Regions from separate parts of the Pantoea dispersa genome, predicted to be linked through region 2. Evidence: predicted binding sites of a transcription regulator. Region 2 holds the regulator's gene; each other region holds the start of a gene.

Region 1 (4,559 bases), 280 kb from region 2:
CTCCAGCGACAGCTCCTCAATCGCCTGGCGGATGGCCGGCTCGCTGAGATCGCTCTGCTGCTTCAGGCGCTCAAAGGTCTTTTTCAGCAGCTCCGGATGGTTAGCACCGTCGCCGCTGCGCGAAATGGTTTGATACTGTTCTGCCACGTTGGTGAGGTTAAGGAACTGGCTGAACGCGCGTGCCACCGGCAGCAGCTCGTCGTTAGACAGGTTTTGCAGCGTGGAGAGCAGTTCCTTACGATGAGTGTCATTTCCTGCACGGGATGACTTAGAGAGCTTGCGGATGGTCTCCACCCGATCGAGGATGTTCTCTCCCAGTGCATCCTTTATCGTATCCCCGAGCAGTTTGCCGAGCATACTGACATTACTTCGCATTGCGGAATATTGTTCGTTCATGTGACCCTGACACCCTTATCGTCTTAAATATAAAACCTCTATACCCAACGGGCATAACATCGTCTTTTATCTAGCCACGGTTCTTCCTGTTCGTCAATTGACTTAAATTGCCGGTATCGTGCTGCTAACTATCGGAAATTCATCGAATTTAATTGACAGGAGGTGGGATAAGTTATTCTTATTATCAAATCCCGGATAATGACGGGGCAATTTGCTGATTTCGCAGTGAAATGCCCCATCTTTTAATCATCAATGGCAAAAATGCTGCACAACCTGAGTGATAAGCGCATGAGTCGGCTTAATAAATGCGGTATCAATAAACTCGTCTGGCTGGTGCGCCTGATTGATGGATCCAGGCCCTAACACCAGCGTCGGGCACAACTGCTGGATAAACGGCGCTTCGGTGCAGTAATTCACCACTTCTGTCGGCACGCCCAGCAGCTTCTCCACCACTTTGACCAGTTCATGATCGGCCGGGCATTCGTAACCGGGAATCGGCGGATGCAGCTCACCGACAGTCAGACGGCCCGGCCAGCGCGCGCTCACCGGTGCCAGCGCTTCATTGAGTAAACCGTCGAGATCGCTCAGCGTCAGTCCCGGCAGCGGACGGATATCCATATGCAGCTCACAGCAGGCGCAGATGCGGTTCGCCGCGTCGCCGCCGTGGATATGGCCAAAGTTCATGGTCGGATACGGAATGGCGAAGCCGTCGTGGTGATAGCGCTCTTTCAGCGTATTACGCAGCTGCATCAGCTGAGTAATGGATTCATGCATCAGCTCGATCGCGTTCACGCCGCGCGCCGGATCGCTGGAGTGCCCGGACTGACCCTGAATGCGGATGGCGTGCGACAGATGGCCTTTGTGGGCGCGCACCGGTTTCAGCGATGTCGGTTCGCCGATGATGGCGCAGTCCGGCCGCAGCTGGGTCGATTCAGAGAAGTATTTCGCGCCGGCCATCGTGGTCTCTTCATCGGCGGTGGCGAGGATGTACAGCGGTTTGCCGAGCTTCGTCACGTCAACGTCACGCAGCGCATCAAGAATAAAGGCAAAGAAGCCTTTCATGTCGGCGGTGCCTAAGCCGTACAGCTTGTTGTCGTGTTCGGTCAGGGTAAAGGGATCGCGCGTCCAGCGGCCGTCGTCGTACGGCACGGTGTCGGTATGGCCCGCCAGCAGCAGGCCACCTGCGCCGCTGCCGCTGCGCGCCAGCAGGTTGAATTTATGGCGTGTACCCGGCACCGGCTGGACTTCCACGCTGAAGCCGAGATCGCGGAACCAGCCCGCCAGCAAATTGATTAAAGTTTCATTGCTCTGATCCAGCGCGCTGTCGGTGGCGCTGATCGACGGTGTTGCAATCAGCTGGCGGTAGAGTTCGATAAAAGGTGGAATTTTTGTCTTCACTGTTGACGGTCCCTGGGTTAGGATGTATCAATATTAATGCATTAATAGTGAATAAAAATACATTAACGTCGTCTGCATGTGAACTGAAAAAAACTGCAAACGGCATCGTGGGCAACGGGGCAATGCCGCGACCCGATACGTGTGACTGTAATAAGGTATACAGCCTGATGTTGAATACGCTGATCGTTGGTGCCAGTGGTTATGCTGGCGTAGAGCTTGCCACCTACCTGAATCGCCACCCGCATATGAACATAACCGCTTTGGCGGTTTCAGCGCAAAGCCCGGATGCCGGAAAGTTACTCTCCGATCTCCATCCGCAGCTGAAAGGCAGGGTCGATTTGCCATTGCAGCCGCTGGGTGATGCCGCAGAGTGGGCCGGCAAGGTCGATGTGGTGTTCCTCGCCACCGCACACGAAGTCAGCCACGATCTGGCCCCGGAATTCCTGAAAGCCGGCTGCGTGGTGTTCGACCTCTCAGGCGCGTTCCGCGTTAACGACGACGGCTTTTATCAACAGTATTACGGTTTCAGCCATCAGCACCAGGCGTGGCTCGACAAAGCCGTTTACGGCCTGGCCGAATGGAACCACGCGCAGATTAAAGACGCGCAGCTGGTGGCGGTGCCGGGTTGCTATCCGACCGCCGCGCAGCTGGCGCTTAAGCCGCTGATTAAGGCTGGCCTGCTTAATCCGGCTCAGTGGCCGGTCATCAATGCCACCAGCGGCGTCAGCGGTGCCGGGCGTAAAGCCAGCGTCACCACCAGCTTCTGTGAGGTCAGCCTGCAGCCGTACGGTCTCTTCAATCACCGTCACCATCCGGAGATTGTGGCCCATCTCGGCACGCCGGTGATCTTCACGCCGCATCTCGGTAATTTCCCGCGCGGCATTCTGGAAACCATCACCTGCCGTCTGAACGCCGGTGTGAGCCAGCAGGATGTGGCGGCGGCGTTCCACAGCGCCTACCACGACAAACCGCTGGTGCGGCTGTACGACAAAGGCGTACCGGCGCTGAAAGCGGTGGTTGGCCTGCCGTTCTGCGATATCGGCTTTGCCGTGCAGGGCGAGCACCTGATTGTTGTCGCAGCGGAAGACAACCTGCTGAAAGGCGCCTCCTCACAGGCGGTGCAGTGTCTCAATATTCGTTTCGGCTTCCCCGAAACGCTGTCTCTGATTTAACGGACGGATAACCTGACCATGAGCAATCCTCTGATCATTAAGCTGGGCGGCGTACTGCTGGATAGCGAAGAAGCGCTGGCGCGTCTGTTTGATGCCCTGCTGGCGTACCGCACGCAGTATCAGCGTCCGCTGATCATCGTCCACGGCGGTGGCTGCCTGGTGGACGAGCTGATGAAGAAACTGGCGCTGCCGGTGAAAAAGAAGAACGGTTTGCGCGTGACGCCAGCCGATCAGATCGACATTATTACCGGTGCGCTGGCCGGCACCGCTAACAAAACGCTGCTGGCATGGGCGAAGAAGTACGGCATTGGCGCAGTGGGTTTATGCCTCGGCGATGCCGGCCTGGTGAACGTGGCACAGTTCGATGAGGAACTGGGGCATGTTGGCAACGCCACGCCGGGTAATCCGCAGCTGATCAATACGCTGCTGGATGCAGGCTATATGCCGGTGATCAGCTCGATTGGCATCACCGACGGCGGCGAACTGATGAACGTCAACGCCGACCAGGCCGCGACCGCGCTGGCGGCGACGATCGGTGCCGATCTGGTGCTGCTGTCAGACGTCAGCGGTATTCTCGACGGCAAAGGTCAGCGCATCGCCGAGATGACCGCAGCCAAAGCCGAGCAGCTGATTGCCCAGGGCATTATTACCGATGGCATGATTGTGAAAGTGCATGCGGCGCTCGACGCGGCGCGTACGCTGGGCCGCCCGGTGGATATTGCCAGCTGGCGTCATGCTGAACAGCTGCCAACCCTTTTCAACGGCGTGTCGATTGGCACCCGGATTCTCGCATAATCAAGGATTACGACATGAGCACGCAAAACATCAAAAAAATCGTTCTGGCTTACTCGGGCGGTCTGGATACCTCGGCCATCATTCCCTGGCTGAAAGAGAACTACGGTGGTTGTGAAGTTGTGGCGTTCGTGGCCAACATTGGTCAGGATCCGGCCGATCTGGAAGGCGTAGAGAAGAAAGCGCTGCAGTCGGGCGCGTCTGAGTGCCACGTGGTCGATCTGCGTGAAGAGTTTATCAGCGAATACGTTTACCCGGTGCTGCAGACCGGTGCGCTGTACGAAGGCACCTATCTGCTGGGCACCTCAATGGCGCGTCCTATCATCGCCAAAGCGCAGGTTGAACTGGCGCTGAAAGTGGGCGCAGACGCGCTGTGCCACGGCGCAACCGGTAAAGGCAACGATCAGGTGCGTTTCGAAACCACCTATACCGCGCTGGCACCGCAGCTTAAAGTGGTGGCGCCATGGCGTGAGTGGAACCTGCGTTCGCGTGAAGCGCTGCTGGATTACCTGAAAGAGCGCAATATCCCGACCACCGCGTCGCTGGAAAAAATCTACAGCCGTGATGAGAACGCCTGGCACATCTCGACCGAAGGTGGCGTGCTGGAGAGCCCGTGGAACGCGCCAAACAAAGATTGCTGGGTGTGGACCGTCGATCCGCTGGAAGCGCCGGATCAGCCAGAAAACGTCACCGTCAGCGTGGAGAAAGGCCAGGTTGTCGCGGTGAACGGTGAGAAACTGAGCCCGTTCCAGTGTCTGGAAAAACTCAATGCGCTGGGAGCGAAACACGGCGTGGGCCGGA
Region 2 (4,559 bases):
ATTACCACCCAGTTGGTGCGTAATATGCCGGCGCTGCTGGAGCTGGCGCTGCTGCAGCACCTCAGCCTGTCGCCCGGCACCGGTTACGCCATTACCACCCTGACCAAATACGCGCTGATGCTGGTCGGCGGTCTGATTGGCTTCTCGATTATTGGCGTGGAGTGGTCAAAACTGCAGTGGCTGGTAGCGGCGCTGGGTCTGGGGCTGGGCTTTGGGATGCAGGAGATCTTTGCCAACTTTATCTCCGGTCTGATCATCCTGTTTGAGAAACCAATTCGTATCGGCGATACCGTGACCATTCGCGATTTGACCGGCAGCATCACCCGCATCAACACCCGCGCCACCACCATTACCGACTGGGACCGCAAAGAGATTATCGTGCCGAACAAGGCCTTTATCACCGAGCAGTTCGTCAACTGGTCGCTGTCGGATTCGGTGACGCGCGTGGTGCTGACCATTCCGGCACCGGCCCACGTTAACAGCGAAGAGGTGACGACCATCCTGAAGCAGGCGGCCGATCGCTGCACCTACGTACTGGATATGCCGGCGCCGGATGTGTTTCTGGTGGACCTGCAGCAGGGCATTCAGCTGTTTGAGCTGCGCGTGCACGCGGCGGAGATGGGCCATCGTATGCCGCTGCGTCATGAGCTGCATCAGCTGATTCTGTGCGGCTTTGAAGAGCATGGCATTGAGATGCCGTTCCCGCCGTTCCAGGTACGGATGGAAACGCTGGGGCGCAAAACGCCGGCCAGCAACGGTTCGGCTGCCAGCCGGACTTTCAAATCCGGTGGCCTGTAAAACAAAACGCCCGGCATGCGCCGGGCGTTTTTTCTTTACGCGCGGGTTACTTCACAAACTCTTCGCCCTGCGCGATATCTTTTTTCAGCGTCTCCAGCATGCCGTTGAGCGCCTGCTGTTCGAAATCACTGAGCGGCCCGAGCGGACGGCGTTCGGCGATACCGTTTTTGCCCAGCAGCAGCGGCTGCGAGAAGAAGCGCGCGTACTCGCCGTCGCCTTCCACATAGGCGCACTCTACGACATTGGCTTCGCCCTGCAGTGCACGAATCAGCGACAGACCAAAGCGCGCCGCCGCCTGGCCCATCGACAGCGTCGCCGAGCCGCCACCGGCTTTGGCTTCCACCACTTCGGTACCGGCATTCTGAATACGTTTCGTCAGGTCGGCGATCTCCTGCTCGCTGAAGCTGACGCCTTTAACCTGCGACAGCAGCGGCAGAATGGTCACGCCTGAATGTCCGCCGACCACCGGCACTTCAATCTCCGTAGGCTGTTTGCCCTTCAGGGCAGCGACAAAGGTGTTGGCGCGAATCACATCCAGCGTTGAGACGCCAAACAGCCGGTTTTTATCGTACACCCCGGCTTTTTTCAGCACTTCGGCGGCAATCGCCACCGTGGTATTTACCGGGTTAGTGATGACGCCAATCAGCGCTTTTGGCGCGGTGGTCGCCACCTGTTCAATCAGGTTACGCACGATACCGGCGTTGACGTTAAACAGATCGGCGCGGTCCATGCCAGGTTTGCGTGCCACACCGGCCGAGATCAGCACCACATCGGCGCCGTGCAGAGCCGGCGTCGCATCTTCGCCACTGAACCCTTCGACTTTCACGGCGGTAGGAATGTGACTGAGATCAACCGCGACGCCTGGTGTCACCGGGGCAATGTCATACAGTGAGAGGGCTGAACCTGCGGGTAATTGGGTCTTGAGCAGCAGAGCGAGTGCCTGGCCAATACCACCAGCTGCACCGAGAACGGCAACTTTCATCCTGAACTCCTTATTAAGGTGGGGCAGAGATATGCCGGAAATCCATCAGGTTACGAGTTTAATCAACTTCTCAGGCGATAGCGACACACCTGTCGCGCAATAACATTACGCCGCAATCGGCTCCCGAGACATCTCCACTTCAGAAGTCGCCTGAATGATCCAGTCGCAGCCAGAAGACTATGGACGGCAATGATCATCGTTTTGTTGTTACCACTTCAATAATATAACAACTTTGCAACCTTCGCTTTGCGCGCCAGCGCGCGATTTTGGTGCAGGATAAAACTCTGTTATCATGTCCGCCCCACACGCGCATGCCGTGAATTCACGCATCCGCTTATTGCATAAAAATTCATCTAAATGCATAATAATTTATCTGCGACGGGCCTGTTGCCTGCTGCAACCCTCTTTTATTGGTAGCTTATGCGAAACCCATCTAAACAAGACGATCTGATAAAGGCGTTCAAAGCCTTACTGAAAGAAGAAAAGTTCAGCTCTCAGGGCGAAATTGTCCAGGCGCTGCAGGAAGACGGCTTCGGCAACATCAACCAGTCAAAAGTTTCTCGTATGCTGACCAAGTTTGGCGCGGTGCGCACGCGTAACGCCAAAATGGAGATGGTGTACTGCCTGCCTGCCGAACTGGGCGTGCCTACCACCACCAGTCCGCTGAAGAATCTGGTGCTGGATATCGACTATAACGATGCGCTGGTAGTGATTCATACCAGCCCGGGCGCAGCCCAGCTGATCGCCCGCCTGCTCGACTCCCTCGGCAAAGCCGAAGGCATTCTCGGCACCATCGCCGGTGACGACACCATCTTTATTACGCCAGCGCGCGCCTTTACGGTTAAGCAGCTGTATGACGCCGTGCTGGTGTTATTCGAACAGGAACTATAAAACCCTGTATGTTACCGGCGGTTCACCTGCCGGTAACCTTGCCTGCCCGCCCGCGTTTCTCCCGCTGTTTTATCGCCAACACCTTACAAAATAATCGCTTAGCCATATTCCGCCGGGTTCTCAATACGCGAAAGTATTGGTACGACCTTTTCGCCTGCTTAACCCTTTGCGCTATTTTACGCTGCTTTACAATTAGTGCTTAGCGGTTATCTCTTGCTTTTAGCGCGAAGCCAGCTTGATCAACCACATTGTTTCGCACAAAAAGATAATTTGATGCAGATCATTGTTTTTGAATGGAAATACACCCTCCTGGTTAAGATCCAGGCGGTTTTAATAACTTTGCGTTATAAAAATGTGCCATAAGGATAAAGAATTACAACCAATCATTATTAGCGGGATATTAATTTCATGGGTGATTAGATCTATACTTCTTTTCGTGATGCAAATCACACGAAATCAAAAAGAGAAAAACAGAAGACGAGGAAAAATACCATGAACGTTAAAACTACTATCGCCACCCTGAGTGTTCTATCTGCCCTGTCATTTGGTGCTTTCGCCGCAGATTCTATCAACGCCGAACAGGCAGCGAACCTGCAGCCGGTCGGCACCATCAGCGTCAGCGGCATTGGCGGCTCACCGATGGATATCCATCAGCAGCTGAACGCCAAAGCTGAAGCGCAAGGTGCTAAAGCCTATCGCGTTGTTGAGGCTTATAACGACAACAGCTACCACGCAACCGCGGAACTTTATAAATAAGTTTGCCGGAACAAGATGCAGTGTGAACGGCGACCCGTTTGAGAGGCGTTTGCCTCTCAGGTTGCCCACCCCATTTCAGGAGAGTGAATCATGAAAACCAAATTATCTATTGCTGTACTGAGTCTGGCTTCCGTTCTGTCTTTTGGCGCCAGTGCTGCCACCCTGGTAACCAACACCCAGGCTGAAAATCTGCAGCCACTGAATCAGACCATTAGCGTGAGCGGCGTCGATGGCGACCAGACCAATATCCGTCAGGAACTGTCCCAGAAAGCCGATGCTCAGGGTGCCAGCCATTACCGCATCATTGAGAACAATCAGGACAACACCTTCCACGTGACGGCTGAACTGTACAAATAAACTTTAACTATCGATCCGGCGTTATGCAGTCGCCGGGAGAAGATCGACGACCCGCTTACCCTCTTCGTGCCGCAGGTTGTTGATTCTAATGAGGAGACGAATTATGAAAATCAAAACAACCATCGCAACCGCTACGCTGCTTTCTCTGTTCGCTTTTGGCGCTTCGGCTGCCCAACTGGTAACGGATGAATCCGCGCAGAATCTGCAATCTACCGGCCAGACTATTACCGTTAGCGGAACAGGCGGCTCACCTATGGATTACCGCGCTCAGCTTTCTCAGAAAGCCGATGAGCAGGGTGCCAGCGCGTATAAAGTGATTGAAGCGCGCACCGGTGACAGCTATCACCTGACTGCAGAGCTGTACAAATAATTCCTCGTCAATTCTGACGAACCCTTTGGCCCCGCCTGCCGGGGCCCTTTTTGGTTGTGCTACTGAACATTAAAGCGGAGCTGGCCTTCCAGCTCCTCTTCTGCCTCATCGAATAGCAATATCAGCGCACCATAGCGGCGTTTCTGCCCTTTCCCCAGATTGATGAACGCAATTTCCAGCGGCAGCGGGATCTGCTCGCCAATGATCATTTCCCACAGATCGTCCAGATCGTGAATGGTGCGATCCGCCAGCGCGAAACGTTCGCAAAACTGACGGTAGAAATGAGCCTGATCGACGATTTCATTGAAGTCGAAACGCTCGGTTCTCATGGTGACATCCTCTCGCTACGCCAGACCGCCGAGGTGCAGCGCTTTGACTTCCAGATACTCTTCCATGCCCAGCACC
Region 3 (4,559 bases), 530 kb from region 2:
AGTTGCTCCAGGCAATCACATAACGCTCATCCAGTGCGCCACTATAGATAGAAGCGCGGCTTGGCAGCTTCTGTCCGCGCGGACGCGGCGGCATGCGATAAATCGGATACTGGAATTCGCCCTGACGGGTATAACGCGCTTCCACCACCGGTGTGTAGTAACCGGTAAACTGTACGTTGCCGTAGCTGTCGGTGCCTTCCATCTGATAGGCGTTCAGGCCGAACTGGCGCAGCTGACGCGTATCGGCGCCGGAGAGCAGCCAGTTCTGAATCGCACTGTAAGTGCCGAGGTTGCGGCCATACAGACCGGACGACGCCGACTGGATCTGCTGCACCTGCAGGCCGAAATCACGGCCATTGACCGGACGCCCTTTGGCGTTCGGCTCATTCACCAGCCCGAGCGGTTGCTCCAGCTTGCCATCAATATATTGCTGACCGCGATCGGTCGGCTTAGAGCTACAACCGGCTAACAGCGCCAGAAATGCGCCAGTAAGTGCATACTTCGCCCAATGTCCTTTCATTACCTTCTCTTTTTAAGCTGGTTGTTTGCACGGCGACGATAGCAAAGGGGCAGACAGAATGAAATCTGCCGCAGGCTAGTGCGCTCACATCTGTATAATAAATCGCCCAATGGCCAAATAATTCAGCAACTGTTTGTCTATTTAGCGCTTTAACGCAAAAAAGGGGTTGCATCATCATACGCCCGGTGTATAGTGCGCATCCACGGACGCGGGGTGGAGCAGCCTGGTAGCTCGTCGGGCTCATAACCCGAAGGTCGTCGGTTCAAATCCGGCCCCCGCAACCAATTCTTCGTGATGAAGAGACAATGTGGCAAGTCGCTTAGCGCGACAGACGGACGCGGGGTGGAGCAGCCTGGTAGCTCGTCGGGCTCATAACCCGAAGGTCGTCGGTTCGAATCCGGCCCCCGCAACCAATTGTCTTAACGAAGAATACAATGTGCAAAGTCGCTCAGTGCGACAGACGGACGCGGGGTGGAGCAGCCTGGTAGCTCGTCGGGCTCATAACCCGAAGGTCGTCGGTTCGAATCCGGCCCCCGCAACCACTTCTTCTGCGGAAGAACATCACAACACCCTGACGGGTGTTTTTTTGTTTCTGCGCCCGGTAAAAAGCGGCATCGCTGCCGCCCTGCCCTAACGCCGTGCCAGCACGCCGCCTTTGTCAAAATACGCCTTAATACCGTGCAGAATGGCTTCCGCCACCTGATGCTGATAGCGCGGGGTACGCAGCTTCCGCTCCTCTTCGACGTTACTGATAAACGCCGTTTCCACCAGAATCGACGGAATATCCGGCGCTTTCAGCACCGCAAAGCCGGCCTGATCCACCGTGCGTTTATGCAGGTGGTTAATGTGGCCCATGCGCGTCAGCACTTCTTTGCCAAACTTCAGACTGTCGCTGATGGTCTGCCGCTGCACCATATCGAACATGGTGTGGTCGAGATAGCGATCGCCGCTCATGCTGACCCCGCCGATCAAATCCGCTTCGTTCTGCGTCTGGGCGAGAAAGCGCGCGGCGGCCGAGGTTGCGCCGCTGGTGGAGAGCGCGAAGACCGAAGAGCCGCGCGCCGCCCGGCTGGTAAAGGCGTCGGCGTGAATTGAGACAAACAGATCGGCGCGCTGCTTGCGCGCTTTCGCGACCCGCACGCGCAGCGGTATAAACACATCTTCGTTGCGCGTCATGTAAGCCTTCATATTACGTTCTTTGTCGATCAGCGCTTTCAGATAGCGTCCAATCTTCAGCACGATATCTTTCTCGCGCGTTTTGTACTTGCCGTGCGCGCCGGGATCTTCCCCGCCGTGACCGGGATCGATCATGATAATAATCGGTCGATCGCGCCCGGCTTTACCCGGTAGCGGCGCCTGCGCCGGTTGATCGCGCTCCAGTTCGCCCTGGTTGTAATCCTTCAGTAACGCCAGCAGCGGATCCTCTTCCTGTGACGACTGGCTGGGATAGAGATCGACCACCAGCCGGTGGCGAATACCGGCGACCGGATCGAGGGTGAAGGTTTTCGGCGCCACGCTGCGCTTCAGCTCCAGCACCACGCGCACCGTGGTGGGATCGAACTGACCGACACGCGCGGTTTTAATGTAGGGATCGTCCACCCGCACCAGCTTATCAATGCCTTTCAGCGCGCTGTTGATATGCAGGTTCTGGATATCGATCACCAGCCGTTCGGGATTGCTCAGCGTGAACTGCTTATAGTGCAGCGCGACGTTGGATTCCAGCGTCACGCGCGAGTAAGTCGAGGATGGCCAGATGCGCACGGCCACAATGTGCTGACTGGCCGCAAAACCGCTGCGCGTCACGCTCAGCAACCACAGCGCACCTGCGCCCTGTAAAAGTCGTCTTCGGGTAAAAGCTTCGGACATGCCGCTCCAGCTACTGTGTTATGTCTAAAAAATCGTCAGTTGACGAGCAGAAGGCGAAAACTTTATTCAATGAGGAATGTCTTGTCTTGCCGGAAAAACCAGATAATGCAGTCTGTTAGCGTGGCTTGCATCAGGAAAATCGTAAAGTAACGTCAGGTCCGATGCTTGCAAAAAGTGGCGAAAGAGCATAAAAATACATAAATTTCGAATAACCATTCACAGAGGGTTTGCCGTGAAGGAACGCAGTACCGAACTGGTTCAGGGTTTTCGCCATACCGTTCCCTATATTAATGCCCACCGTGACAAGACGTTTGTCATCATGCTGGGTGGCGAGGCCATCGAGCATGAGAACTTCTCCAGCATCGTTAACGATATCGGCCTGTTGCATAGTCTCGGCATTCGCCTGGTGGTGGTTTATGGCGCGCGGCCGCAGATCGATGCCAGCCTCGCGCAGCAGCAGCTGGAGCCGATTTATCACAAACACACGCGCGTGACTGATGCCCAATCGCTGGAGCTGGTGAAGCAGGCGGCCGGGCGTTTACAGCTCGATATTACGGCGCGTCTGTCGATGAGCCTGAATAATACGCCGCTGCAGGGCGCGCATATTAATGTGGTGAGCGGTAACTTCATCATCGCTCAGCCGCTGGGCGTGGATGACGGCGTCGATTACTGCCACAGCGGCCGCATCCGCCGCATTGACGAAGAGGCGATCCATCGTCAGCTGGATAACAATGCCATTGTGCTGCTGGGGCCGGTGGCGGTCTCGGTGACCGGCGAAAGCTTTAACCTGACCTCGGAAGAGGTGGCGACGCAGCTGGCGATCAAGCTAAAAGCCGAGAAGATGATCGGTTTCTGCTCCGAACAGGGTGTAACCGACCGCGAAGGCACCATCATTTCCGAGCTGTTCCCGAACGAGGCGCAGACGCGGATTGATGAAATGGAGAGCGACGGTGATTTTCTCTCCGGCACCGTGCGCTTCCTGCGTGGCGCGGTCAAAGCCTGCCGCAGCGGCGTGCGCCGCAGCCATCTGATCAGCTATCAGGAAGATGGCGCACTGCTGCAGGAGCTGTTCTCGCGTGACGGTATCGGTACGCAGATTGTCATGGAGTCGGCCGAGCAGATTCGCCGCGCCAACATCAACGACATCGGCGGGATTCTCGAACTGATTCGTCCGCTGGAGCAGCAGGGCATTCTGGTGCGCCGTTCACGCGAGCAGCTGGAGATGGAGATCGACAAATTCACCATTATTCAGCGCGACAATATGACCATCGCCTGCGCAGCGCTCTATCCGTTCCCGGACGAGCAAATCGGCGAGATGGCCTGCGTGGCGGTGCACCCCGACTATCGCAGCTCGTCACGCGGCGAGCTGCTGCTGGAGCGCGTAGCGCTGCAGGCGCGGCAGATGGGGCTGAAGAAGCTGTTCGTGCTGACCACGCGCAGCATCCACTGGTTCCAGGAGCGCGGCTTCACGCCGGTGGATATTGAGTCGCTGCCTGAAAGCAAAAAGCAGATGTACAACTATCAGCGTCGTTCCAAAGTGCTGATGGCAGACTTACGCTAAGCGTCAGCGCACCTTACGCGCCGCTGAGGGAAAGTCCCCGCGGCGGCGCAATCATCTACCCTCTTCTCCCCCTAAGCGATCCAGCAGCCCGCTGCGCCGCTGCGTGCGCAGCTGCACCGCGCGCCGGAACACCGCTTCATCACTGAACAGCGTCAGCTGGCTGCGCGCCCGGGTAATAGCCGTGTAAATCAGCTCGCGCGTCAGTACCGGCAGGAACTGAGCCGGCATCACCAGCGCGGTGTGGTCAAACTCCGAACCCTGTGATTTGTGCACCGTCATCGCCCATGCCGTGTCATGGGCCGGCAGGCGACTTGGCTGTACCGCTTTGATGCTGCCATCAGGCAGCGGGAAAAACACCTTGAGCAGCCCTTCCTCATCGAACAGCGTAATGCCGATGTCACCATTGAACAGGCCGAGCGCGCTGTCGTTACGCGTCACCATCACCGGACGCCCCTGATACCAGCGGCTGCCTCCTGCCGGACGCCGAATCAGCTGCAGCTGCATCAGCTTGTGCTCAATACGCTGATTGAGCCCCTGCACGCCAAATGGCCCTTCGCGCAGGGCGCACAGCAGCTGATAACGGCCAAACGCAGCAATCACCTCGGCTGGTGC

What was found. The regulator ArgR, encoded in region 2, controls arginine synthesis, uptake and breakdown. The targets are predictions, from matches to a motif close to ANTGAATAAAAATACANT.
Region 1: the regulator ArgR is predicted to act here: its motif matches at 1,841-1,858, upstream of argC (N-acetyl-gamma-glutamyl-phosphate reductase).
Region 3: the regulator ArgR is predicted to act here: its motif matches at 2,569-2,586, upstream of argA (amino-acid N-acetyltransferase).

The regions. Positions count from the first base shown of each region.
Region 1 covers NZ_CP082346.1:103,414-107,972, forward strand. The annotation lists gene ppc (phosphoenolpyruvate carboxylase) at 1-396, opposite strand, end outside; gene argE (acetylornithine deacetylase) at 646-1,794, opposite strand; gene argC (N-acetyl-gamma-glutamyl-phosphate reductase) at 1,962-2,966, shown strand; gene argB (acetylglutamate kinase) at 2,985-3,761, shown strand; gene K7H94_RS00495 (argininosuccinate synthase) at 3,776-4,559, shown strand, end outside.
Region 2 covers NZ_CP082346.1:382,531-387,089, reverse strand. The annotation lists gene mscM (miniconductance mechanosensitive channel MscM) at 1-798, shown strand, start outside; gene mdh (malate dehydrogenase) at 845-1,780, opposite strand; gene argR (transcriptional regulator ArgR) at 2,201-2,671, shown strand; gene yhcN (peroxide/acid stress response protein YhcN) at 3,164-3,427, shown strand; gene K7H94_RS01850 (YdgH/BhsA/McbA-like domain containing protein) at 3,518-3,784, shown strand; gene yhcN (peroxide/acid stress response protein YhcN) at 3,888-4,154, shown strand; gene K7H94_RS01840 (barstar family protein) at 4,214-4,483, opposite strand; gene K7H94_RS01835 (NAD-dependent succinate-semialdehyde dehydrogenase) at 4,499-4,559, opposite strand, start outside.
Region 3 covers NZ_CP082346.1:908,210-912,768, reverse strand. The annotation lists gene mltA (murein transglycosylase A) at 1-520, opposite strand, end outside; tRNA gene K7H94_RS04140 (tRNA-Met) at 728-804, shown strand; tRNA gene K7H94_RS04135 (tRNA-Met) at 857-933, shown strand; tRNA gene K7H94_RS04130 (tRNA-Met) at 986-1,062, shown strand; gene amiC (N-acetylmuramoyl-L-alanine amidase AmiC) at 1,151-2,386, opposite strand; gene argA (amino-acid N-acetyltransferase) at 2,619-3,947, shown strand; gene recD (exodeoxyribonuclease V subunit alpha) at 3,999-4,559, opposite strand, start outside.